Regions from separate parts of the Rummeliibacillus sp. TYF005 genome, predicted to be linked through region 2. Evidence: riboswitches for the same ligand, from Rfam matches in the RefSeq annotation. Region 2 holds a riboswitch; the other holds the start of a gene.

Region 1 (12,180 bases), on a different contig from region 2:
TTTTTACTGCTTGATTAGTAATTGAAGTATCAATGGCTTTATCAAAGTCAAACTCTCCAACTGTTGCGCCATTCTTTTTGTACATTTCATATTGGTTACGAATATCATCTTCTCGCATTTTACCATCCGGATCTAAACCTGTTACATAAACTTTATCCCATAATGCAGGATCTTTTAATGCAGTGTACTTCGTCATTATATTGATAATCTCCGCTTTCTCTATATCCTTTGTAAAAGCATCATTATAATCACGTACACCTTTTAGATAAGCAAGCATAAAACGTAAAGATATATCCTTTTCATCTTTCATAAACTTAGGTGATGCTAAAACTAAAGCGATTTGTGAATCTGGTGCAAAATCGGTTGCGTCACCAAAGCGAGTTAATATTCCTTTACTTACACCCTGTGCTATTAGAGGTTCAATACTAAGTGCAGCATCAATTGAACCATTTTCTAATGCACCAAGCATACTACCAAAATCGGACATAACTACAGTTTTTACATCTTTTTCTGTTAATCCAGCATGCTCTAGCATTAAAGCATAGATATAGCCATCAATTGAATTTCTTGAAGAAATAGCAATCTTCTTCCCTTTAAAGTCTGGGTAATCTTTAATAACATTTTTCATCTTATTACCGATGACAAATGTAAAATAAGATTTTCCTGGCATATTATGTCCTTTATCTCCTACTATTTTAACATCGATCCCTTGTGCAATTGCATTAAAAAATGATGCAGTAGAAATGCCACCCGCTATATCAACTTCCCCTGCTGCTAGTGCTGGCAGCATATCATCGCTATTGGCAAATTGTGCAAATTCGACTTCTATATTGTAATCGTCAAAATAGCCTTTTTCATTTGCAATATAAAATCCTGCACCTGAAGCTGCTCCGTCTTCAGCAACAACGACTTTTGTTCTCTTTTTTAACGGTGCAAGATCACCTGATTTATTTTCTTTACTTACTGCATTATCGACTTTACCGTTGTCTGTTTTGTTTGTACTTTTTTCTGAACATCCTGCTATGACCATCGCTAGTAACAGCAATGGTATCACAAGCCCCCGTTTCAACCATTTCCCCATTGAAATCCCCCTTTCCTTAAAACAAACTTACTTTCTAGATTTTTGTACTTCTTCGTGCAAATGATTTAATATCTCTATAAAATTCTTTGTTGTTTGCTGATGTGAACGGATTTTTTCGATATTTCTTGGTCTAGGTATATCATTTTTAATTTCTTTAATAATTTTCCCAGGTTGGGCACTCATTAGTAAGATACGATCACTTAACAGTAGCGCCTCATCAATACTATGTGTGATAAACAATACCGTTTTCTTAGTTTCTTCCCATATTGAAAGTAATTCCTCTTGTAAGATGAACTTATTCTGCTCATCAAGTGCTGCAAAAGGTTCATCCATCAGCAATATTTCTGGATCATTGGCAAAAGCACGAGCAATGCTTACTCGTTGTTTCATACCACCCGATAATTCTTTTGGAAATAGTTTAGAAAACTTTTCAAGGCCTACTTTTTTAATATAGTAATCTGTTCTCTCTTTGATCACACTTTTTGGTAAATGCCTCATTTTCAAACCAAAAGCAACGTTTTCTTCAACTGTTAACCAAGGAATAATCCCTCTTTCTTGAAACACCATTGACTGAAGAGGTCTATCTTCCTTGCCTAGTTTAATCTCAAAATCTCCAACACTCGTTGTTTCTAACCCCGCCAAAATTCTTAATAGAGTTGTTTTACCACAGCCGCTTGGACCTACTAAGCAAACAAACTCTCCTTCAAAAATCTCCATTGAAATATCTTCTAATGCCGTAACACTATTATTTTTTTTAAAAAATACTTTAGTTAAGTTATTAATCGATATTTTCGTATTCTCCAATACCTCACCTCCAAGGAAGAATCTTCTTCTGCAGATATCGTAGAATTAGTGAGAATAAATAACCGAAAAACGAGATGAGTATTAGCCCTACAAACATTTCTTTCAATAAAAATGCTTTGTAAGAGGTCCAGATTAAATAACCGATTCCTGAAGTTGCACCCATCATTTCTGCAGCTACTATTGTTAAAAGAGCTATTGCCTGACCCATTTGAATCCCTTCCATCATAACTGGTAGTGAACCTGGAAGTGCGATTTTAAAGAAAAAGTCTTTTGAATTTGCTCCGTAATTTTTGGCTACATCTAAATATATTGAGTCTATATTGATAACTCCAGCAGTCGTATTAATAACTACAGGGAAAAACACACTTCCTGCGATTGTAACGATTTTAGAAAAATCTCCAATTCCAAATAAAATAATGATAATTGGTAGCAATGCTAATGTAGGAATTGGCATAAGAGCCATTACAATTGGTGATACAAAATGTCGAATTGGTGAATATAACCCCATCAACAGTCCAATCACGATACCAGGAATTACACCAAGTAAAAATCCAGCAAAAATCCGATAAAGTGATACCCCTATGTGATGGAATAATTCCCCACTTACGGACATGTTATAAAATGTGTATATAATATCAGTTGGCGGAGGGAAGAAACGTACATCAATAAGATTTGTTCTGGATAAAAATTCCCACAAAATTAAGAGAAAAATGGGTGAAGCGATCGTTAAGGTCTGCTTCCATCGTTCATTAAGTCGTCTTTTCTTCCATTCCTGTTGTTCAACTTCGACAGGATCATGGGTTAGAGCTCTTTTTTCTTCTTTCATCCTTCACCACCTCTTCTATAAAATGATATGTATTTGACTCCCAAAGTGTGTCGACTGCCTATTGATATAAATACAATATTTTAAAGAAAAAATGACTGACACAAAAAAGACAAGCAGATATTTTATTTACTTTACAAATAGTCAATAAGTAATGTTATAATTAATAAAAACAAGTACTATTATCATGTGATTAGAGGGTTTATTTATGAAAATAGATAGAGATATTGTATATTTAGAAAAATTTATAGCAAATAATGATTTTCCATCAGCTCGAAAAATTGTCGAACAAAACTTAGATAAATTTACTAAGCCAAGAATACGTTCACAATTATCTTTAGACGCACTAACTTTTTTAAACTGCATCATTCAAATAAATGATGGAAAAAATAAAAACATATACTCAAGAGAAACACAACTTATTATTAGACATATAAACAATCTGGCTTATGAATGTAAATTAAGTGAGCTTAAATGTTATGTATATTTACAAAAGGATTTATTGTCAGAACCTGAAATTTACAATTCTTTAAGCGAAGATGCTAAAGTATTTATTCCAAAACCTAAAAACTTAGAAAATGATGTTGTTATTTAAAAAGAAGTCCCAAAGCTATTGGCCTTGGGACTTCTTTTTTTGATTTGCACTTATCCTACACAATGATTAAAACTAGAATTGACGAGCTTTCGCTTGACTCCTCAAGATTTGGTTTCGAAGTGTTATCTTCGTTTCTCCCTTAACTTGAGATTTTGAATGTTTTATTCTAGTCCAGAGTTGATGAACCTTTTGAGACTTTGGATCTAAGTGGTCCGGTTTCCCCATAATGTTCTTCCCTCCTAATCATGTTGGATTTCATAGTGAAATCTTTTTTAGTATGGCTCTTACTTTTCAGTTTATGCCTAATTAGAAATTCACACTATCCGTTAGTACATATCCAAAAACGATTCCAGCAATTATAGTGAACATAATTGTAGTATCACCTAATGCTAAAATTTGATTTGTAAATACTAACTTATCACCGAAGCTCGAATAACTCAAATAAGGTAGTAGTAAAAAATACAAAGCTGGTAATGCAATAACGATTAATTTTATCCAATCCATGCGCCATTTCTTTTTGCCTTTTTTCTCCTTAAGAAATTTAGGTAATCGTAATAAAATCCCTACGAAAATCGGAAAAATTAGGTTAAATATCATTATTTGTTTATTATCAAAAGAAATTTCTGCTTCTTTTCCCAAATATACACGAAATCGTAAAGCCATATAAATTGAAAAAGCTATTATAATAACCCAAGTGACATAATCCAAAAAGCGTTTCAAACTAAACCTCCTCCAATTACATCATTACTATTAAAATTTCGCCTAAAGTGAAATTTTTCCTTTAAATAATTTATCGTAAATGTCGGAAATTATTATGTATAACTATAAATAGAAAAACGAAAGTAATTTTAAATGAAAATGAAAAACCCGGAAAATTAATTCCGGGTCTGATTTCACTTTATCCTTCATATCGATTAAATGTTATTTTAGCTTTGCATATATCTAAGACTCCTGCACGAAGCATTCACCTTGGACCTAACTTTTTAAAGCAGCTCACAGTAGAAGAATATTATTGAGAATTAAGAACTAAAGTTCTACTTACTCTTTAACCATTCAACATCCTGATCATAAAAGATGTTATCCTTTATGACGATTAAAACGTTAAGCTTTCGCTTTAAACTCAAACCTGATCCACGGGACTTCACTCTCCGTTTCATTAGAAATGAGATATTAACTTTTTAATCTCGCCCAGAGTTATGAACTCTCTGAGTAATTATCGCTTTTTTGGCGGATCACCCATCGAATTCTCCCTCCCAATCATGTTAGATTTACGAATCCTTCATGATGTTTAAAAAAGTCTTGCAATCGCTAAATTACTCAGACCTGATCCACGGGACTTCACTCCGTTTCATTAGATTGAGAATGTTTAACGCTTTAATCTACTATGAGCTATAGTGCTCACCTGGACTTGGTTCACCCATCGGTTAACCCCTCCTGTTTATGAAAGGATTTGTTAAGTGAAATCTTTTATAGTATAGCTCGTACCGTTTCTTTTATACACTAAATTAAAAATTTTTATATTAATCGAACATGTGATTTAAATTAGCCATTTCAATTGCAGATACGGCAGCATCATAACCTTTATTTCCTGATTTTGTGCCAGATCGTTCGATGGCTTGTTCAATATTTTCTGTAGTAACGATGCCGAACATGACTGGTACGCCAGATGTTAAACCTACATTTGCAATACCTTTTGCCGCTTCGTTACAAACATAATCATAATGAGATGTTGCACCTCGAATCACTGTACCTAAACCTATAATGGCATCGTATTTTTTTGTCTCCGCCATTTTTTTTGCGATAAATGGCACCTCAAATGCTCCAGGAACCCATGCAACATCAATATCTTCCTCATCTACACCATGACGCTTTAAGCCATCCATTGCTCCTGACAATAGTTTTCCAGTTAAAAATTCATTGAATCTTCCAACGACAATACCAATTTTCAAACCTGTTCCGATTAATTGTGCTTCAAATGTTTTTCCCATTTCCATTCACTCCTATGCTAAGATATGTCTCATTTTTTCTTTTTTTGTGTGCAAATATTTTTCATTTTCTGGTTCAGCTTCAATTTCTACAGGTACTCGTTCGACAACTTGAATACCATACTTCGTTATTCCTTCGATTTTGGCAGGATTATTGGTCATTAAACGAATTTTTTCAATTCCCAAATCCCGCAACATTTGTGCACTTATGCTATAATCCCGCATTTCTGCAGGAAATCCAAGATGAATGTTGGCTTCTACAGTATCGAAACCTTGTTCTTGCAATTCATAGGCTTTTAATTTGTTTAGAAGGCCAATCCCTCTTCCTTCTTGACGCATATATAGCACAATTCCATTGCCAGCTTCTTCTATTATTTCTAGTGATTTTTGTAATTGTGGTCCACAATCACAGCGTTTTGAATGAAAAACATCACCAGTCAAACATTCCGAATGAATTCGAACAAGTGGTGCTTCTTCGTTTTGAGGTTTTCCCTTAATAATTGCAACATGTTCTTTATCATTTAATTGATTTGAATAACCAATCATTTGAAATTCTCCAAATGATGTTGGTAGTTTAACGGAAGCCACCCTTTCAACAATTGTTTCTGTTTCCTTTCGGTAACGTATTAAATCAGCAATAGTAACAAAGGTTAAGTTATGTTCCTTTGCAATTTCATATAATTGTGGAACTCTTGCCATTTTGCCGTTATCTAACATGATTTCACAAATAACTCCCGCTGGTTCCGAACCACAAAGTTTTGCAAAATCTACTGCAGCTTCTGTATGACCTTGTCTCTCAAAGACACCGTTTTCCTTTGCAATTAATGGAAATACATGTCCAGGTCGACGGAAATCTGCTCCAATTGATTTGCGATTAATCAATTGGAGAATTGTTTCAGATCGTTCATATGCACTTATTCCTGTCTCAGTCGTCTTGTAGTCAACGCTGACAGTAAATGCAGTTTGGTGATTATCCGTATTATTTTCGACCATCGGATTCAATTCAAGTTGTGTTGCTAGTTTTTTAGACATTGGTGTACAAATTAGACCGCGACCATATTTGGCCATAAAATTAATGTTTTCTGGTGTAGCAAATTCAGCTAATACAAGAAAATCGCCTTCGTTCTCACGATTTTCATCATCCACCACAATGATTATTTTCCCTCTTTTTAAGTCTTCTATTGCTTCCTTGATTGTATTAAACATTTACTTTCACCCCTTTAAAATCCATTTTCTTTTAAGAAATCTAATGTAATACTTGATTTTTCATCTTTTCTTTCTAAATGATGGATTATATATTTGCCGAGTAAATCATTTTCAATATTGACAACTTCTTGTTCTTTTTTTATTCCTAATATCGTTTGATCAAATGTATGTGGAATTAACGAAACCGTTATTTGTGTTGGTTTTACATCGAAAATAGTTAAGCTAATACCATCAATCGCGATAGAACCTTTCATCATACAAAATTTACTTAGCTCTTTACTAATTCCTATATCTACATAAACTGCATTCGCCAATTTTCTTTTTCTCAGTATTATACCGGTACCGTCTACGTGACCTGACACAAAATGTCCGCCAAATCTGCCATTTGCGGGCATCGCTCTTTCTAAGTTAACGACTTGGCCCGTTTGTAAAGCGTGAATATTTGTAGCTTTAACAGTCTCAGGCATAACATCTACAGTAAATTGTTTAGTTGAAAAAGAAATAACTGTTAAGCAGACACCATTGATTGCGATACTGTCTCCTAAATGTATATCTTCTATAACCTTTTTCGATTCAATCGTTAACTGCATACTTTTTGGTTCATTTTTTATTGTTTTTATTACCCCTAATTCTTCAACAATTCCAGTAAACATATAACAACCTCATTTCGGTACAGAAGTAATTTTGATATCTTTACCAATCATTTCAACGTTTTTAAATTTAAGCGGATATGCATCTTTTATATGATGAATATTTAAATCTCCGATCATATTAACAGCATTATTTCTACCAATGATCTTGGGTGCAATGTATGTGATTAGTTGATTGACATATCCTGATTTTAAGAAACTTGCATTTACCTTGCTGCCCCCCTCAACATAAAGCTTCATAATATTACGTTTGCCAAGTTCTTTTAATACTTCTTTTATAGAAATAGTTGGTTTTTCAATTTGAATAATCTCAACATGTTCTTGTGAGAAGCTTTTGACCTTTTCCTCCGATACTTCTGAACCAACAAAAATGAGAGTATCTGTTATATCTTCTGTAACTACTTTTGCATTGTCTGGCATATTCAGACTTGTATCTAATATCACTCTTATTGGTTGTTTTTTTGTATTACCCAATCGATTGGTTAAGCTTGGATTATCAGCTAAAATCGTACCAATCCCTACAAGTATGGCATCGTTTGACTCGCGATCTCTATGAACATCATATTGTACTTCTAGACCTGTAATTGCTTCTCTACCATTATTTTCCGTTGCTAATTTCCCATCTAACGTAATTGCTTGTTTTAGTGTTACATAAGGGACCTCATTTTGAATAAAGTGAAAGAAAGCTTCATTTAACTGATTAGCTTTGTCTTCTAAGATACCTGTAGTTACCTCGATTCCAGCATTTTTTAAAATGGTAACACCTTTTCCAGCAACAATTGGATTTGGATCCAAAGAAGCAATAACCACTCTTTTAACGCTAGCTTTTACGAGCGCGTGCGCACATGGAGGTGTCCTCCCATAATGACTACATGGCTCTAGCGTTACATAAACGGTGCTTCCATTTGCCCTTTCTCCTGCCATTTGCAATGCATTTACTTCTGCATGAGGAGTACCCGCTTTAAGATGAGCTCCAAAACCAACGATTTCTTGATTTTTTACAATGACGGCACCGACAACAGGATTGGGATTGGTTTGTCCTTCAGTCACTTTTGCCAATTGAAGCGCAAAATTCATGTAAAATTCATCGGTCATTTGAATCACTCCAAATTCTATAAACTTTCCAAAAAGAAAACTCCTAAAGAGTTTATTCCTTAGGAGTTTACGGGAGATTATGTAATAAATGGTATTATGAAATAAACTTATGCCTACAACTTCATAAGAATTACCATTACACATCGTCCTTCTCCCATCCAGACTATACTGTCGGCTTTGGAATTGCACCAAATCCTGCCTATAAAGGCTCACGGGCTTAGAATTTCTTCATCACCGTCGATTGGGATTTTCACCCGACCCCGAAGGACATTACTATAAAATTGTTAAATGGTTTTCTTTAAAAAGAAAACCCCATAGATTTACTCTACGGGGTGGATTGGAAGTTTGAATTTAAACATTGCTAAATAAACCTATAGAACATAAATAGATTCCATAAGCAATAAGCATTCCATACATCCTTCTCTCATCCAGACTATACTGTCGGCTTTGGAATTACACCAAATCCTGCCTATAAAGGCTCACGGGCTTAGAATTTCTTCATCACCGTCGATTGGGATTTTCACCCGACCCCGAAGGATTATTCATCTATGTGGAAAGTATAACACTCTTTTTTTAAAATTACAGTAGAATTTTTAAATTTTTTCAAAGAAATATTTAATAGTCTTTATTTATATTACGTTATTAGTATCCTCGTAACGTTTAATGATCACTTTATTCAATAAATCATGACGTTTAATCAGAACACTAATCATTTGATGCCATTTTTTACATTCCTTTGCCGCATCTTTGTACTCATCTGAATCTTTATCAATTTTCTCTTCACTTTCTAAAAAGACATACTCAATAATAGGACTAGCCAAGTCATCTACGACTAATTTTAAACTTAGTTTTGAAACAATATCTTTTGAAATGTCTTCAGTTTCTTCTGTATCATTTTTCTTATTATTTTCTGGCTCCATTATATATACTAATGAGTTACCACCATCATCAAGTAACGTTCCTCCCAGTAAACCACCCCTTGATATTAAAGCAATTTGTTTTCCATCTTCTTCTATAGAAGATTCGTATATTTCATTAAAGAGAAACTCCTTTACGTCAAAGCCAGTCTCAAGATTTTCTCTGGTTGCAATAAATAACGTTTGGGAAGCTTCATCTAGTAATAATGCATTTAGATAATCATCAGAAATTGTCGATTGTGAGTGAATAAATTCCTGAAGTAATTTTTCGGTTTCCTTTTTTATTTCCTCTTCTTTTCCATTTTCAATTAATTGAATCTGATGTGATCCCCATTTAAATAATAAAAAGGCAATGAATAAAAAGATCAACTTTGCACCAAGGGTATCTACTATAAATGTAAGAATGAAGAATAGCCCGCTCGCTATAAATGTCAATAATATATTCATGTACAATCCACCTTTACAGATTGAATATTAAATACGCTTATATTTATAATTCTATGAACTTTTACTATTTTTCATTCTTATGTATTTTATTTATGGTGTTTTTATCACTAATAATTAGATGATAATAAAAAATTGACAACACTACAAAAAAACTATAAAGATTCGATTACACAGATCCGTCAATTACATTTTGAGAAAGGAGGAGGAGAAACTATTAATGGAATATGGTATTACAAGATGGATGAAAATGAGATTAAGAAAGTTTCTTCCGAGTTACGAAAGCATTTAGAATTATCATAATAAAAAGCTATCTGTAAGTATTTTATATCATACTTATAGATAGCTTTTTCAATGCGAATATTCGCTGTAGGAGAAGAATTGTACGCTGTTATAATGAGTTGAATTACTTTTTACAACTTTATCATTTATACGATATCCTTTTTTTAGCATTTCAATACTTATACCAAATGTCATTTGTAGATGTGGATAATCTTTAAAACTTATCCAATCACCTCCCCAATCAAATCCCAGTTTCTTACCGATTTCTGCAACTTCGAACCAATCAGACTTTCCATTTCCATTGCCATCATAAGAAGTATCCCAAATAATATTTCCTTTTGAATCCAATAAAGCATAATCAAACGCTAAACCATAGTTATGATAAGATTCACCCGCTTTTGTATTCGTTACTATATTTCCTTTTGTAGTTCTTCCTTGTTGATATAGCTCATCTTGTTTTTTAAATGATCGAATCCCTTCGGTAATAACAACAGAAATATTTTTATTTGCAGCTTTTTGGATTAAAGTATCTTTTCTTTCATTGACAATAGGATTTAGTTCTGTTGGGATTGGTGCATCTTTGCCGTGGTAAATATATGGTCTTTCTTCCTGTATTTTTGAAATAACATTAATACTGATGATGACAACAATAATAAAAACAATGATGAAACCGAAAATAATATGTTGTTGATGCTTGTCTGTCATTTTTGATGTTCACCTCACTCATAGTATGAATAAGTAGATTTGTTTCATTCTTAGAAATGCATTTAATGCCTTATTGCCTAAAATTTTTTGAACTATATAGACTATCGAGGTTTATATAATATCAATTTTATTGAGTTATACAGTATTGGGAATATCGGTTAAACTTAAAGAAAGAACTAATTTAAAGAAAAGAGTGATCAGATGCAGCAAAATATACGAAAACGTTTGATTGAACTGCAAGATTTAAATTATCGGGATTTTAACGCGAAGTTACTGCCTACAGTAGATAAGGAAACAATAATTGGAGTGCGAATTCCTTCTATTCGTAATATAGCGAAAGAAATCGCGAAAAGGGACGCTCATACATACTTAAATTCAAATTTAAGTCAGGATCTATTTTTTGAGGAGAAAATGCTAAGAGGAATGGTCATTGGTTATGCAAAGTTGGATTTTGATGAGCAATTAAAATATATAAAACAATTCATACCCAGTATTGATAACTGGTCAGTATGTGATAGTTTCTGTAGTGGCTTAAAATGTACAAAAAATCATCAAAATGAAGTATGGGAATTTTTACTTCCGTATGCCTCTTCAAAAAATGAATATGAGGCTAGATTTGCAGCAGTAATGTTATTGAACTATTTTGTTGATGAACATTATATTCAACAGACTTTAAAGGTACTGGACTCGATTCAAAATGGTAAGTTTTATACACAAATGGCTGTTGCGTGGGCAATCTCCATTTGTTATATCAAGTATCCAATTTTAACAGAAGAATATTTACAAACAAGCACACAAAATCGTTTTACTTACAATAAAGCTCTACAAAAAATTATTGAATCCAATCAAACTAATGCAGATATGAAAGAAAAAATGAAAGTTATGAAAAGAAAGTAAGAAATTAATTCAAAAAAGCGTTTTTTAGATATACCCTTTATGATTATGATTTTTAATACTAGCACCATCGTAAAATCTCAAATAGGAAAAGAGGCATCCCGGTACGTTTGGAATGCCTCTTTTCCTATTTGTTCTATCAAGCATTTCAGTCAAAGTATATTTATAAACTAACTTTCTTCTGTTGTTTTGTTATGACTTTTTGAATACTGTCTTGATACTCTGCGTTTAACTTTTCCACTAGCTTTGATACAGGTAAGATCTCATTTATACCTCCGACACCATGCCCTGCACTCCAAATATCTTTCCAAGCTTTGGCTCCATCCGCTTTGTGTACAATTTCAAGCTCTTTCGGTTTTTCCAAACTATTTGGGTTAAGTCCAGCGTTTAGTACACTTTGAACGATAAAGTTTGCATTAACGCCGCTAATTTTATCTGTGTAAATGATATCTGCCGCTTGGGCTTCAAGTAGCATCTCTTTATATGCTTGACTTGCAATTGATTCCTCAGTTGCGATAAAGCGTGTGCCCATATAGGCAAGATCTGCACCTATTACTTGTGCAGCCAAAATATCTTGTCCATGTGATATAGAACCTGATAAAATAATAAGCCCGTCAAAAAATTGTTTTACTTCATGTACAAAAGCCATTGGATTTAAAGTTCCACCATGTCCTCCGGCACCATTACATACAAGGATTA
Region 2 (12,180 bases):
ATGTTCGTAGAGAAGATGGTGTACTTTTAGCTGAAAAAGGTCGCTTTGCTCGTTCAGGTCCATATGTCAATCATTTAGGCTTAATCATATTTTTATTTGGTGTTATGTTACGATTAATGCCAGGTTTTTATGTAGATGAAGATTTATGGATTCGAGAAGGTGAAACAGCGTCTATTCCTGGTATGGAAGGTTATTACCTACATAGTAATAAGTTCACTTTCGAAACATACAAAAAAGATGAACAAAAAGAAGAGTTTAACCAATCCAAAGCTGCCGTAAACTCTGTCGCTAAAAACTACCAAACTGATGTAGTTTTGTATAAAGCAAAAGATAATGCTGTCGCAGGGGACACAACTGATTTAAAACAGGTATTACACCATGCGATTAAAGTAAACGAACCGTTAAAGTATGATGGGTTTGCTCTTTATCAAATGGATTTCCGCTTGAACGAACTAAAAGCGATGAATTTTAACTTGGTAAATAAAAAAACAGGTAAATCATTAGGTGAAGTCAATATCAATTTAGCAGATCCTAAAAAAGTTTATAATCTTGATAAACAAACAAAAGTTGAATTAAAAGGATACTATCCAACATTCTCTGGATTTGAAGATGGAGAACCTCAATCAGAATCTCCAGTTCCAAATAATCCTGCATTTATATTTAAAATGTACACACCTGAAACACCAAAAGGTGAAACAAGTTTTGTTGCCATTAAACAAACATTAGAACCTCTAGGTGAAACAAAGTATAAGATGCAGTTTGCTAACATTGAAACAAGAAATGTATCAGGACTAACTATCAGAAAAGACAAGACTCTTCCTATTCTGGCACTTGGTGGTATAATCTTTATGATAGGTGTCGTTATGGGCTCTTATTGGAGTCATCGTCGTTTATGGTTACAAAAAACTGTGGATGGTCGTTTAATGATGGCTGCGCATACAAACAAAAACTGGTTTAGTATGAAAAAAGATTTAGATACAGTAACTGAATTTGCACACCTACCTAACTGGGTAGATCAGCAAGATGATGATGATCTTAAGAAAAAGCAAGAAAAGGAAAAGGAAGGTGACAACACCTTATGAGTTTAATTGGTTTAAGTGGTACTTTATTATTTATCGCATTTATCGCATATTTAGTCGCTACATTATTCTTTGGTGGCGCGATTAAAGGTACAAAACAGGATGCTTCAAAATCCAACAAAAAATGGGGCAAAATTGCGATTACAATTACTATTATAGGTTTTATCGCTAATCTTGGATATTTTATAACTCGTTGGATTTATGCTGGACATGCACCAGTTAGTAATATGTTTGAATTTACTACTGCTTTTGGTATGTTTGTAGTAGGTGCATTTATTTTAATTTACTTTATTTATAGATTACCATCATTAGGGCTATTTGCATTGCCAATCGCAATATTAATCATTGCTTATGCAAGTATGTTCCCACGTGAAGTAACACCATTAATCCCTGCATTAAAAAGTTATTGGTTATATATCCATGTAATAACAGCAGCAATTGGTGAATCTATTTTAGCCATCAGTGCTGTTGCCGGAATAATCTATTTACTAAAAAATATTGATACATCAAAACGTACTAAAAGTAGTATTTGGTTAGAAGTTGTAATGTACGCAGCTGTATTAGTAATTGGTTTCGTAATTGTAACATCCACATTTAGAATTATGGGATATGAGGCTGATTTCACTTATGTTGATAAAAATGGTGCACAACAAGAAATCACTTATAATACACCAGCACTATTCGGTATGCACCAATATGAACTAAAATCATCTGGTAAGATGGAACCTTTAGCTGAAATGCCAGCTATTGTTAATGCGAAGAAACTTACTACTGTTGTATGGTCTGTTCTAGTAGGTACAATTTTATATGCTTTACTTCGACTATTATTACGAAAATCTATTTCTAGATTTATACAACCGCTTGCTAATCGCGCAAATTTACAATTATTAGATGAAATAGGTTACCGTTCTGTTTTAATTGGTTTCCCAGTATTTACATTAGGAGCATTGATTTTTGCTATGATTTGGGCACAAGAAGCTTGGTCAAGATTCTGGGGTTGGGATCCAAAAGAAGTATGGGCATTAATTACTTGGTTGTTCTATGCAGCTTTTCTTCACTTACGATTATCCAAAGGATGGCAAGGTGAAAAATCTGCTTGGCTTGCAGTAATAGGATTTGTCATTATTATGTTTAACCTTGTTGCTGTTAACTTAATCATTGCTGGTTTACACTCATATGCAGGTTAACTTATTTTGAATTATTAAAAGCCTTTTCCAACTATGAGGGAAAGGCTTTTCTTTTCAATTAATAAGTATGATTGTACAATAGGATTAAAGAGAATTGGGAGGCATTACTGTGACTGAACAAATTTCAATTTTAGTAGTAGACGATGAAGATCGTATTCGTCGTTTATTGAAAATGTATTTAGAACGTGAAGGTTATGAAGTTGATGAAGCGGAAAATGGCGAAGAAGCTGTTGAAAAAGCTTTAACAAATGATTATCATTGTATCTTATTAGATATTATGATGCCTGAAAAGGACGGTTTAGAAGTTTGCCAAGAAGTACGTGATAAAAAGACTACACCTATTATCTTACTTACTGCAAAAGGAGAAGAATCTAATAGAGTGCAAGGTTTTGAAATCGGGGCAGATGATTATATTGTAAAACCATTCAGCCCAAGAGAAGTAGTATTACGCGTTAAAGCAATTTTACGCCGTTCTGCTGCGTTCTCCCCAATTAATGTTGCTTCATCTTCAAAAGATTTAGTGGTTTTTCCTCATTTAACAATTGATCATGATGCGCATCGTGTTTCTGCGGATGGGGTAGAAGTTAATTTAACACCTAAAGAATATGAATTATTGTATTTCTTAGCGAAAGCACCAGATAAAGTATTTGATCGTGAGCAACTTTTGAAAGAAGTATGGCATTATGATTTCTTTGGAGATTTACGTACGGTAGATACTCATGTTAAGCGTTTACGTGAGAAACTAAATCGTGTATCCGAAAACGCAGCAAAAATGATTGTAACTGTATGGGGCGTTGGCTATAAATTTGAGGTAGTCAATGATTAGAATATCGAACAGTGTTGTCGGGAAGCTATGGGTAACCATTTTGCTTCTCGTTTCATTTGTGCTATTTGTTTTTACAGTATTAATGTTAGAGTTCTTATCTAAATACCATACACAACAATCAGAAGCGTTACTTCGTCAAGAAGCTACAACTATAGCTAGAGTAGTTGATGATCATGAAACGACCGCAGCAACAAAGTCTATTATTAATGATATTCTAAGTGATGAAACAAACGCAGTCATTGCGGATGCACCTGGAAAAGTTGCATATTCATTGCAAGAAGGGTTAAACCAAGAAAAGATTAAAAACAATATCATAAGTGAAAAGGCCTTTGAGAAAGTTTTTGTCTCAGATGATCCTGTAGTCAAAGAAATGATGTTACCATCTTCAACTGAGAAGGATCATGTTGAATCCTATATCGTAATGGCTTTTCCTTTAAACGTGGAAAAGATGAATCATGGAGTAGTGTATATCTATCAAAGTCCTGACGCAATTCATAGGACTTCAAAGGAAACAACTAAAATCGTCTTTCTATCTGCGACGATTGCATTTGTTTTAACTACTTTCTTTGCATTTTTCCTATCTACACGTATAACATCCCCTCTTCGTAAAATGCGTGAAGCTGCTTTTGAACTAGCTAAAGGTAATTTTGATAAAAAAGTTCCTGTATTACAAAACGATGAAATAGGCCAATTAGGAACTGCCTTTAACCAAATGGGACGTCAGTTAAAACATCATATGGAAGTCATTAGTCAAGAAAAAGAACAATTATCTAGTATTTTAACATCAATGACTGATGCAGTTATAACTTTTAATAGTGATCGCTCTGTGATTTTGAGCAACCCCCCTGCAGAATTGTTATTGCAAAAATGGTTCTTCAATAAAGGATCTGACAGTGAACGTCCAATACCAGAAGAGATATATCATATGTTAGACCATGTTATAGATATGGAAGAAGAACTTCAGGAAGAGTTAGAATTAGATGGAACGTATTTTATGATTTCAATCAGTCCACTGTATAGTGGAGATTCGGTCCGAGGAGCAGTTGCGGTATTACGTGATAAAACGGAAGAACATCGCTTAGATAAGTTGCGTTCAGACTTTATCGCAAATGTATCACATGAATTGAGGACACCAATCGCTATGTTACAAGGATATAGTGAAGCAATCATAGATGATGTCGTTTCAAGTGAAGAAGAACGTAATGAAATGATTAAAATCATTTATGATGAATCACAACGAATGGGAAGATTGGTTACTGATTTATTAGATTTAGCTCGAATGGAATCGGGTAATATAACTTTATACAAAGATATAGTACCTATTACGCCTGTATTTGAAAGAATAACACAAAAATTTGTACAGGCAGCTAAAGAAAAGAAAATAGAGTTGAAATATTCTTCTACTTTTGATGACAACATTCAAATTTCTTTAGACGAAGATCGAATTGAACAAGTCTTAACAAACTTAATCGATAATGCAATACGTCATACGCAAGAAAATGGTACCGTAGAAGTAATTGTTGACCAACAAGTTTCCTATGCTCGTATCCAAGTGAAGGATAATGGTGCTGGTATACCTAAAGAAGATTTAGATTATGTATTTGAACGCTTTTATAAAGCGGATAAAGCAAGAACTAGGGGCAAAGGTGGTACGGGATTAGGGCTAGCAATTGCCAAAAATATAGTTGAAGCCCATAAAGGACGTATTACAGTCGAAAGTGAAGTTGATGTTGGAACGAGCTTTATTTTCTTCTTACCCCTTGAAATAAATTAATACGTATTAGAATATAGTGTTTAGATGAAAAGGCGAGTAATTCGGGTTGCAATTATTCGCCTTTTTCGAATATGAAAAACAAAAATCATATTATTCCTGTGGGAATTATTTATTTTTGAAAATTAGAGAATAAAAGCTTTACAAAATCTTCTTTTTTTTATATAGTTACATTGTAATCAAAATAATATGATTCATCTTCGGGGCAGGGTGAAATTCCCGATCGGCGGTATTAGAGACTAACAATGACTCTTGAGCCCGCGAGCCGTAAAGGCAGGACATGGTGAGAATCCAAGGCCGACAGTATAGTCTGGATGGGAGAAGGTGAAGGTACGGTCGTCTATTAACTATACTATTTTATAGTATAGTAGTGACGTTTATTTGACTATGCCTAGTTCTCCCTTAAGCTTATACGCTTAAGGGTTTTTTATTGCATATCATGAGCCGGACCTCTCCTCTTTTTGAAGTGAATCGACAAAAGGAGAGAATAAGATGAAAAACACAAAGTTACAAAAGATGGTCTCAATCGGGATGTTAAGTGCAATCTCATTTGTATTAATGATTTTTAATTTCCCACTTCCAGCTTTTCCAAGTTATTTAGAAGTAGATTTTAGTGATGTTCCAGCTCTTATGGCAGCTATTACAATGGGGCCAGTTGCGGGAATTGTTGTTGAATTTATTAAAAATGTATTGAATTGGTTTTATGTTGGAAGTCCAACAGGTGTTCCGGTAGGACAAATAGCGAACTTTACTACAGGTATATTATTTATCATGCCAGTGTATTTTATTTTTAAACGTTTAACATCTGCAAAAGGTTTAACGACTGGTTTAGTTTTAGGAACTATTACGATGGCAGTTGGAATGAGTGTTCTTAACTATTTCTTGTTTATGCCAATGTACAATTATTTCTTAAACGTACCTACTGAAACAGGAGCAGCTCTAACAAAATCAATCGTTACGTTTGTTTTACCTTTTAATATTATTAAGGGAGCTATAGTTACGGCAATTATGTTATTGTTATTTTCAAGCTCCAAGAATTGGATTGCCAAACAACGAAAACATTTTATTAACTCATAATTAATATAAATTTTAAAGATTACCTAGATGATTAAATAATTATTTAGGTAATCTTTTTATTTCCCGGGAAAACAATAGATATTGCTCTTAATCTATTAATCAAATTATAAGTTTTAGAAACTATTAGATTTAGTTTGCAAATACTAATTCTTAAATATATAATTTTTATACTATTTTGTGTTACAACATAGATATCGTAAAGTAAGTTTCAAGAGAGGATACAATAAAATGATTTTACAAGGTATTTTACAGCTTCAAATTATGAAAGGACCCAATTTACTTTATATAGATGATGAGCCGCTAGCCAAGAAGTTATTGCAATTTGATGGTAAACAAGTGAAGGTCCATATGAAATTACCTAAAGTAGAAAAAGAAGTTTCTGGCTTAGCAGAGATTTTTTTCTTTGAAGGAAAAGATGGATACGGTGGCGATAAGTTTACCAATGATTTTGATGTTGATGAATTTGATTGTATTGAATGGTTGTCTAATTTTGATCGAGAACAGATTACAATCACCATTGAATAATTAGTAAAATTAAAGAAAAACTCTTTCATAAATTTGAAAGAGTTTTTCTTTAATCCTTTTTATAATAATCTAATATGAATTGTTGGAATTGTTTTGTGGCAGGAGATAAGTATCGGCCTTCTGACCAAGCCATACCAATAACACGTTCAAGTTTTAAATCGCTTATGTGTATTTTAGCTATTCTTTTTGTATTAATCTCTTCACCATCCGGGAGAATGGAAACACCTAGTCCAGCAGCTACAAAGCCAGCTACTGTTGCTACTTCATCACCTTCAAATGTAATCGTTGGTGTAAAGTGGGCTTTTTTAAAAATACTATCTAATTGAATTCTTAATGCATATCCTTTTTTTAATAATACAAATGTTTCGTTTGTTAATTCTTTTAAAGTTATTGAACTACGACTAGCAAAAGGATGTCCAATAGGCACAATTGCAAACAACTCTTCACGCCAAAGCTCTTTCCATTGAATTGGTTTTTCAACTTCCATATCTGCTATTAAACAAAGATCAAGCTCACCTGATTGTAATTGTTTAAGCTGCAAATGCGTGTGGTTTTGTTTTAAATTAAAATGTATATCTTGATGTAGTTTTCTAAAATGCATGATTAAATCTGGTACGATATTTGTACCTAATGTATGTAAAAAACCAAGTGAAACTTCACCGCGATTTGGATCGACAAGTTCTTGAATTTCATGTAGTCCATCCCGGTACTCTCTCATTATATTATGCACACGTTTTAAGAATATTTCTCCGTAGCGGTTTAAAGAAATTGAACGTCCTTGTCGTTCAAATAAAGGAACGCCTAGTTCATCTTCTAATCTGGCTATTGAGCGACTAAGTGCTGGTTGAGAAATGGATAGTTGCTCTGCAGCTTTCGTCATATGTTGAATCTTCGCTAGTACTTCGAAGTATTCTAGCTGTTGCCATTCCATTTATTTTCGCTCCTTCAATCATGCATTTTTTCATCATATTGCTAATAATCATAAAAAACAATATCAATGAAGTCAATAAAAAGACACTGTGAAATAGTCAACAGTGTCTTTTTATTGTGCTTTCATAAATGTAACAGTTCGATCATCTGAATCATATAAACACCATTCTCTATTTTCAATGACTGCACCAACGTTGACTCCGTACTTTTTATTCTTTAAATAAATAGGTTGTCCATATTGAAAAGCTTTTTTTGTTCCTTTTCTATATAGTGCAGCATCATGACTATGACCGAAGAATACAATTGATGCATCTATTTGTTCCAAAAAGGGCTTCCAATCAGATGACCATTTAAATTGATGCCCGTGAATGATTTCAGCTCCTTCTATTTTGATATATTCTGGTAATGTCAAAAATAAATCTAAACCAGTTACTTTCATAATCCGTTCTTCTTGATTGCCTCTTACAGATGGGAATTGTAAAAGTTGTTTAAACTCATCCGAATATTCAGCTGCCTCTTCAAAAGGAATGCTATTAAGAGCTTTTGCCTTTTTCTTTCCTATTCGACATTCGTATAAATCACCTAACCCAATGATTTCAGCATTTTTTGCATTTAAACGAATGTCATCAAGTACAGCTTTTGTATCCTCAACGCTACTATGAAGATCACCAAGTATAGCATATTGCATCTATTAACAGTCCTTTCCAAAAATATATGAAAAAGTTTATCATAAGATTTGACTTTCTGAAAATATTTTGTTTGAGAAAAAGTGATAATATGTCGAAAGGAGAAATAATATAAAAATATATGACAAATATGTAACAGCGATTACGCTTCGATTAAAACAGGAGAAAAAGACTATACAAAAATATGAATCATGCTATTATTAAATAGAAAGTAAAAATTATACATACTGACAAAAGGAAGAAAAGAGTTGATTTAATTGAATATGCGTTCAAAATGGGGGCGCACAGCAGTTGTTACCCTTGCCCTAACTTGCGGCTTTATGTATACCGCTGAACCAGCGCAAGTTAATGCAAAAACTTCAGCGCAAATGATACAGAAAAAAGCTTTAATAGATAAAAAGATTAAGAAATTAAATGGAGAAATAAAACATTTAAAAAAACAACTTGATAAAAAACAAGAAGAATATGAAAAAACAGTAAAAGAAATTGACGAAACAAACAAAGATATTAAACTAACAGAAAAAAATATAAAAGAACGTTCGACAATTATTGACGACCGTTTAAAAGCATATCAAAACCAAGATAGTGCGATGAGTCCATATATTGAAGCTATTCTTGGTGCTGATAGTATTGGTGATGCAGTTAGTCGAACTGTTTCAGTTAAGACAATATTAGATGCAGATCAAAACTTATTAGACGATCAAAAAGAAGATAAAGCAAAATTAGCTAAAGAAAGACAAGAATTACAAGAAAAACAATTGAAATTGCAAAAGCAATTCCAAGAAATGCAAGATCAAGAAAATAAATTAGAAACGAAAAAAGCTGAGAATAAAGCGAAATCATTAAAACTGAAAGAACAAATTGCAACAAAAAAACAACAAGAAAAGCTAGAAAGAGAACGTAAAAAACGTGAAGCAGAAGCTAAGCGATTGAAAAAATTACAAGAAAAACAATTCTTAGATGCTAAAAAAGTTAAGGAAGCTAATAAAGCAAAAAAAGCATCTGTAAGTGCTACAAGCAATCCTGTACATACAAATAGTGTAGGCGATGCAGGAAATGGAACAAATGGAGCAAAAGTTACTGATAGTGATCAACAAGCTCCAACCGTTTCTGGCTCAGGCTCTGCAAAGGCAGCTATTGCAGAAGCTAGTAAATATCTTGGTCGTTCTTATGTATGGGGTGGAAGTAACCCATCTACTGGTTTTGACTGTTCAGGTTTAACGCAATGGTCCTTTAAACAAGCTGGTATATCACTTCCTCGTACAGCAGCACAACAATATTTAGCTACGAAGAAGGTTAGTGCAAGTGAAGCTAAAGCTGGAGATTTAGTATTCTTTAGTTATGGTTCAGGTATAGCACACGTAGGAATCTATCTTGGTGGCGGAAGAATGCTAGATGCTCAAAATAATGGTGTAGTCAATGAAAGTCTTGATTGGTGGAACAAATACTTAGTAGGATATGGACGTATTTCTGGCGTTAACTAAATACGTTTCATATGATTTAAACCTGCATTTTACGGTGTACTGAAAAATATTTGTTTTATATAAAAGGCAACTTTCTGTTCGCTTTTGAACGGAAAGTTGCCTTTTTTCTATTCTTTTTTACACTGTTTGCATCACAATGGTCTTCATTTGATGAATAACCCCATCTTACAAATGGTCAATCTTCTTTACAGTGACTTTAACAGTTAATGTGTGATCTCCTCCAGTGTATACACCTTCAACTGGACTAACATCGGTATAGTCTCTTCCGGCACATAAAATAATGTGATTCTCAAGTGCTTCAACATCATTTGTAGGATCTAGGCCTAACCATCCAACTCCAGGTACCATTATTTCTACCCAAGCATGTGTTGCTGAATTTCCGATTAAATCATCTTCTTTACCAACATATAAATAACCGCTCATATAACGGGCAGGAATGCCATTAGCACGTAAAACACCAATCATTATATGTGCGTAATCTTGGCAAACGCCGGCTTTTAAGTTATAAGCTTCTTGTGCGGTAGTTTTTACATTTGTGGCAGTTGTATCATATCGAATATTTGTGTGTAAATAAGTCATAAGTGCAAGAGAAAATTCTATTGGATTATTACGATAGCCAATAATATTATTTATATGATGTATTTGTTCTTCTGTTAAATAGGTATATTTCGTTGCTTGTAAGTAGTGTAAATAATGATCCTTAAATAGTTGTGATTGGAAAATATCTTTCATTTTGTTCGAAAAGCTTAACTGATCCATGAGGGGAGCCTTCTGTATACTCACTATAGATGTTGTTTGAATTTCAAGTCTATTATGTTTTTGTGGAATATAAAAATCGGCAGCTGCATTATGCCAAATATCTATATACTCGCGGGTAACTGAGTTTGGCCAAATTTCAATATCATAAAACAGTAACCTTTGGCACTCATTTGTGCGCGGTTTTAGATGTATAGTATTTAAACTTTGCTCAACAGGACTATCATAATCAAAGGTATTTAAATGAGTTATTTTATATTTCATTGAGAATTCTCCTTTGACTGTATAGAGTTACCGGAATTCACTACTAACTTCCAAATTTGCATAGGCTACGTCTAAATAATATACATTTGAAAAAACACTTCCTATTGCAATGCATCTTTTTAGTAAATCCTGTAATAGACTTTTCTGTTGCTCATTCGTCAAGTGTGCATGGTCAACTTCTGTTGCTTGTTGTAAGGCTTGTATTTCTTGCAGTAGGGGATAGATGCGACCATTGACATTATTTTGCTCAATAATCGATAAACTTTGTTTTATATGTTGTATGCAATAGGTAATGGAATGTGTACATGTGACATCACTTAATAAGTATTTCAAAACATGTTCAGTATTACAAATTCTATGTTTTTTTGAATAATCCTCTATAGTCTGTGTCAATTGTAAACTAAAAGTTGCAGAACAATTTCTTACTTCATGTTTTTGTTTTTGAAGTAATTCGTTTAAAATAATCGTTGTTTTCTCTGCGCGTTCAATCCAACGACCAATTTTAAAGAAATGATAGCTTTCATCACGAGACATGAGGGTATTAATAATACCTGCTGATGTAAGGAAAGTATGATTTACCTTTTCAAGAACTTTATTTGCTTCTAATAATGAAAACTTGTTTGTATGTTGATAATCTTTTATAGAAAGATATAGCTCATTCCACTCTTCCCATAGTGCATGTGGAATTATATCACGCGTAATTCTTGCATTTTCACGTACATTAGACGTTGTGTTTATGATCGAGTTTAAATTTTCTTTTGAATAGAGCAAGTAATCACTTAAATTTCGAACTGATAGTCTGTTATATTTGTGAAGAAATTCGTTTGAAGAACCACAAATATTCAAAATTACTTTCCAATCTTCTAAATATGGTATATCATATCCGGATTCCTCCAACATATTTGTAAGCTGGATACGGATGATATTTGCATTAGCTGCTGTTCGTTCACTATAACGTGCCATCCAAAATAATGATCCTGCAACTCTACTTAACATAATGAGCTTCCTCCTTTAATACCCAAGTATCTTTTGCTCCTCCTCCTTGCGAAGAGTTCACGACAAGTGAACCTTCTTTTAAGGCGACTCGCGATAATCCTCCAAGTAAAACATTTGTTTCTTTGCCTTTCATCACAAAAACTCGTAAATCCACATGACAAGGATAGAAACGTTTATTTTGATAGACAGGTGCTCGAGAAAGCTTGATAGTAGGTTGTGCAATGTATTGAGATGGATTTTCCAATATTTTTTCACGGAATTGATCGATTTCTTCAGGTGAGGCATGTGGACCGATTAACATATCATAGCCACCAGAAGCACCTACGTTTTTTACGACTAATTCATGAAGGTGTTCAAGTACCCATTCACGCTGTTCCGGATTCGTCAGCATATATGTTTCTACGTTTTCTATAATAGGCTCCTCGTTTAGATAATAACGGATCATATCAGGTACATAAGAATATATGGCCTTATCATCAGCAACACCATTGCCTACTGCATTTAAGATAGCTACATTACCTTTTTTATAAGCTTCCAAAATATTAGGTACGCCAAGTAAAGAATCTTCACGGAATACAGTAGGATCTAAAAAATCGTCG

The links. Region 2 has a riboswitch for FMN ahead of CW357_RS03020 (ECF transporter S component). Riboswitches for the same ligand answer to the same signal wherever they lie in the genome.
Region 1: linked by a shared signal. The riboswitch ahead of ribD (bifunctional diaminohydroxyphosphoribosylaminopyrimidine deaminase/5-amino-6-(5-phosphoribosylamino)uracil reductase RibD) and the one ahead of CW357_RS03020 (ECF transporter S component) in region 2 are both predicted to bind FMN.

What each region holds. Positions count from the first base shown of each region.
Region 1 is NZ_ML122555.1:5,925-18,104, forward strand. It holds gene CW357_RS09060 (ABC transporter substrate-binding protein) at 1-1,081, opposite strand, end outside; gene CW357_RS09065 (ABC transporter ATP-binding protein) at 1,109-1,885, opposite strand; gene CW357_RS09070 (ABC transporter permease) at 1,890-2,711, opposite strand; gene CW357_RS09075 (hypothetical protein) at 2,917-3,303, shown strand; gene CW357_RS09080 (YpzG family protein) at 3,376-3,528, opposite strand; gene CW357_RS09085 (hypothetical protein) at 3,610-4,023, opposite strand; gene ribE (6,7-dimethyl-8-ribityllumazine synthase) at 4,824-5,291, opposite strand; gene CW357_RS09095 (bifunctional 3,4-dihydroxy-2-butanone-4-phosphate synthase/GTP cyclohydrolase II) at 5,304-6,494, opposite strand; gene ribE (riboflavin synthase) at 6,509-7,147, opposite strand; gene ribD (bifunctional diaminohydroxyphosphoribosylaminopyrimidine deaminase/5-amino-6-(5-phosphoribosylamino)uracil reductase RibD) at 7,157-8,239, opposite strand; FMN riboswitch at 8,382-8,511, opposite strand; FMN riboswitch at 8,652-8,781, opposite strand; gene CW357_RS09110 (hypothetical protein) at 8,869-9,603, opposite strand; gene CW357_RS18240 (hypothetical protein) at 9,736-9,903, shown strand; gene CW357_RS09115 (M15 family metallopeptidase) at 9,952-10,587, opposite strand; gene CW357_RS09120 (DNA alkylation repair protein) at 10,789-11,484, shown strand; gene CW357_RS09125 (NAD(P)H-dependent flavin oxidoreductase) at 11,645-12,180, opposite strand, start outside.
Region 2 is NZ_ML122542.1:221,725-233,904, forward strand. It holds gene CW357_RS03000 (cytochrome c biogenesis protein ResB) at 1-1,082, shown strand, start outside; gene ccsB (c-type cytochrome biogenesis protein CcsB) at 1,079-2,266, shown strand; gene CW357_RS03010 (response regulator transcription factor) at 2,376-3,092, shown strand; gene CW357_RS03015 (ATP-binding protein) at 3,085-4,866, shown strand; FMN riboswitch at 5,056-5,193, shown strand; gene CW357_RS03020 (ECF transporter S component) at 5,356-5,940, shown strand; gene CW357_RS03025 (hypothetical protein) at 6,169-6,465, shown strand; gene CW357_RS03030 (LysR family transcriptional regulator) at 6,515-7,396, opposite strand; gene CW357_RS03035 (metallophosphoesterase family protein) at 7,508-8,083, opposite strand; gene CW357_RS03040 (C40 family peptidase) at 8,345-9,565, shown strand; gene CW357_RS03045 (transglutaminase family protein) at 9,731-10,585, opposite strand; gene CW357_RS03050 (alpha-E domain-containing protein) at 10,613-11,581, opposite strand; gene CW357_RS03055 (circularly permuted type 2 ATP-grasp protein) at 11,571-12,180, opposite strand, start outside.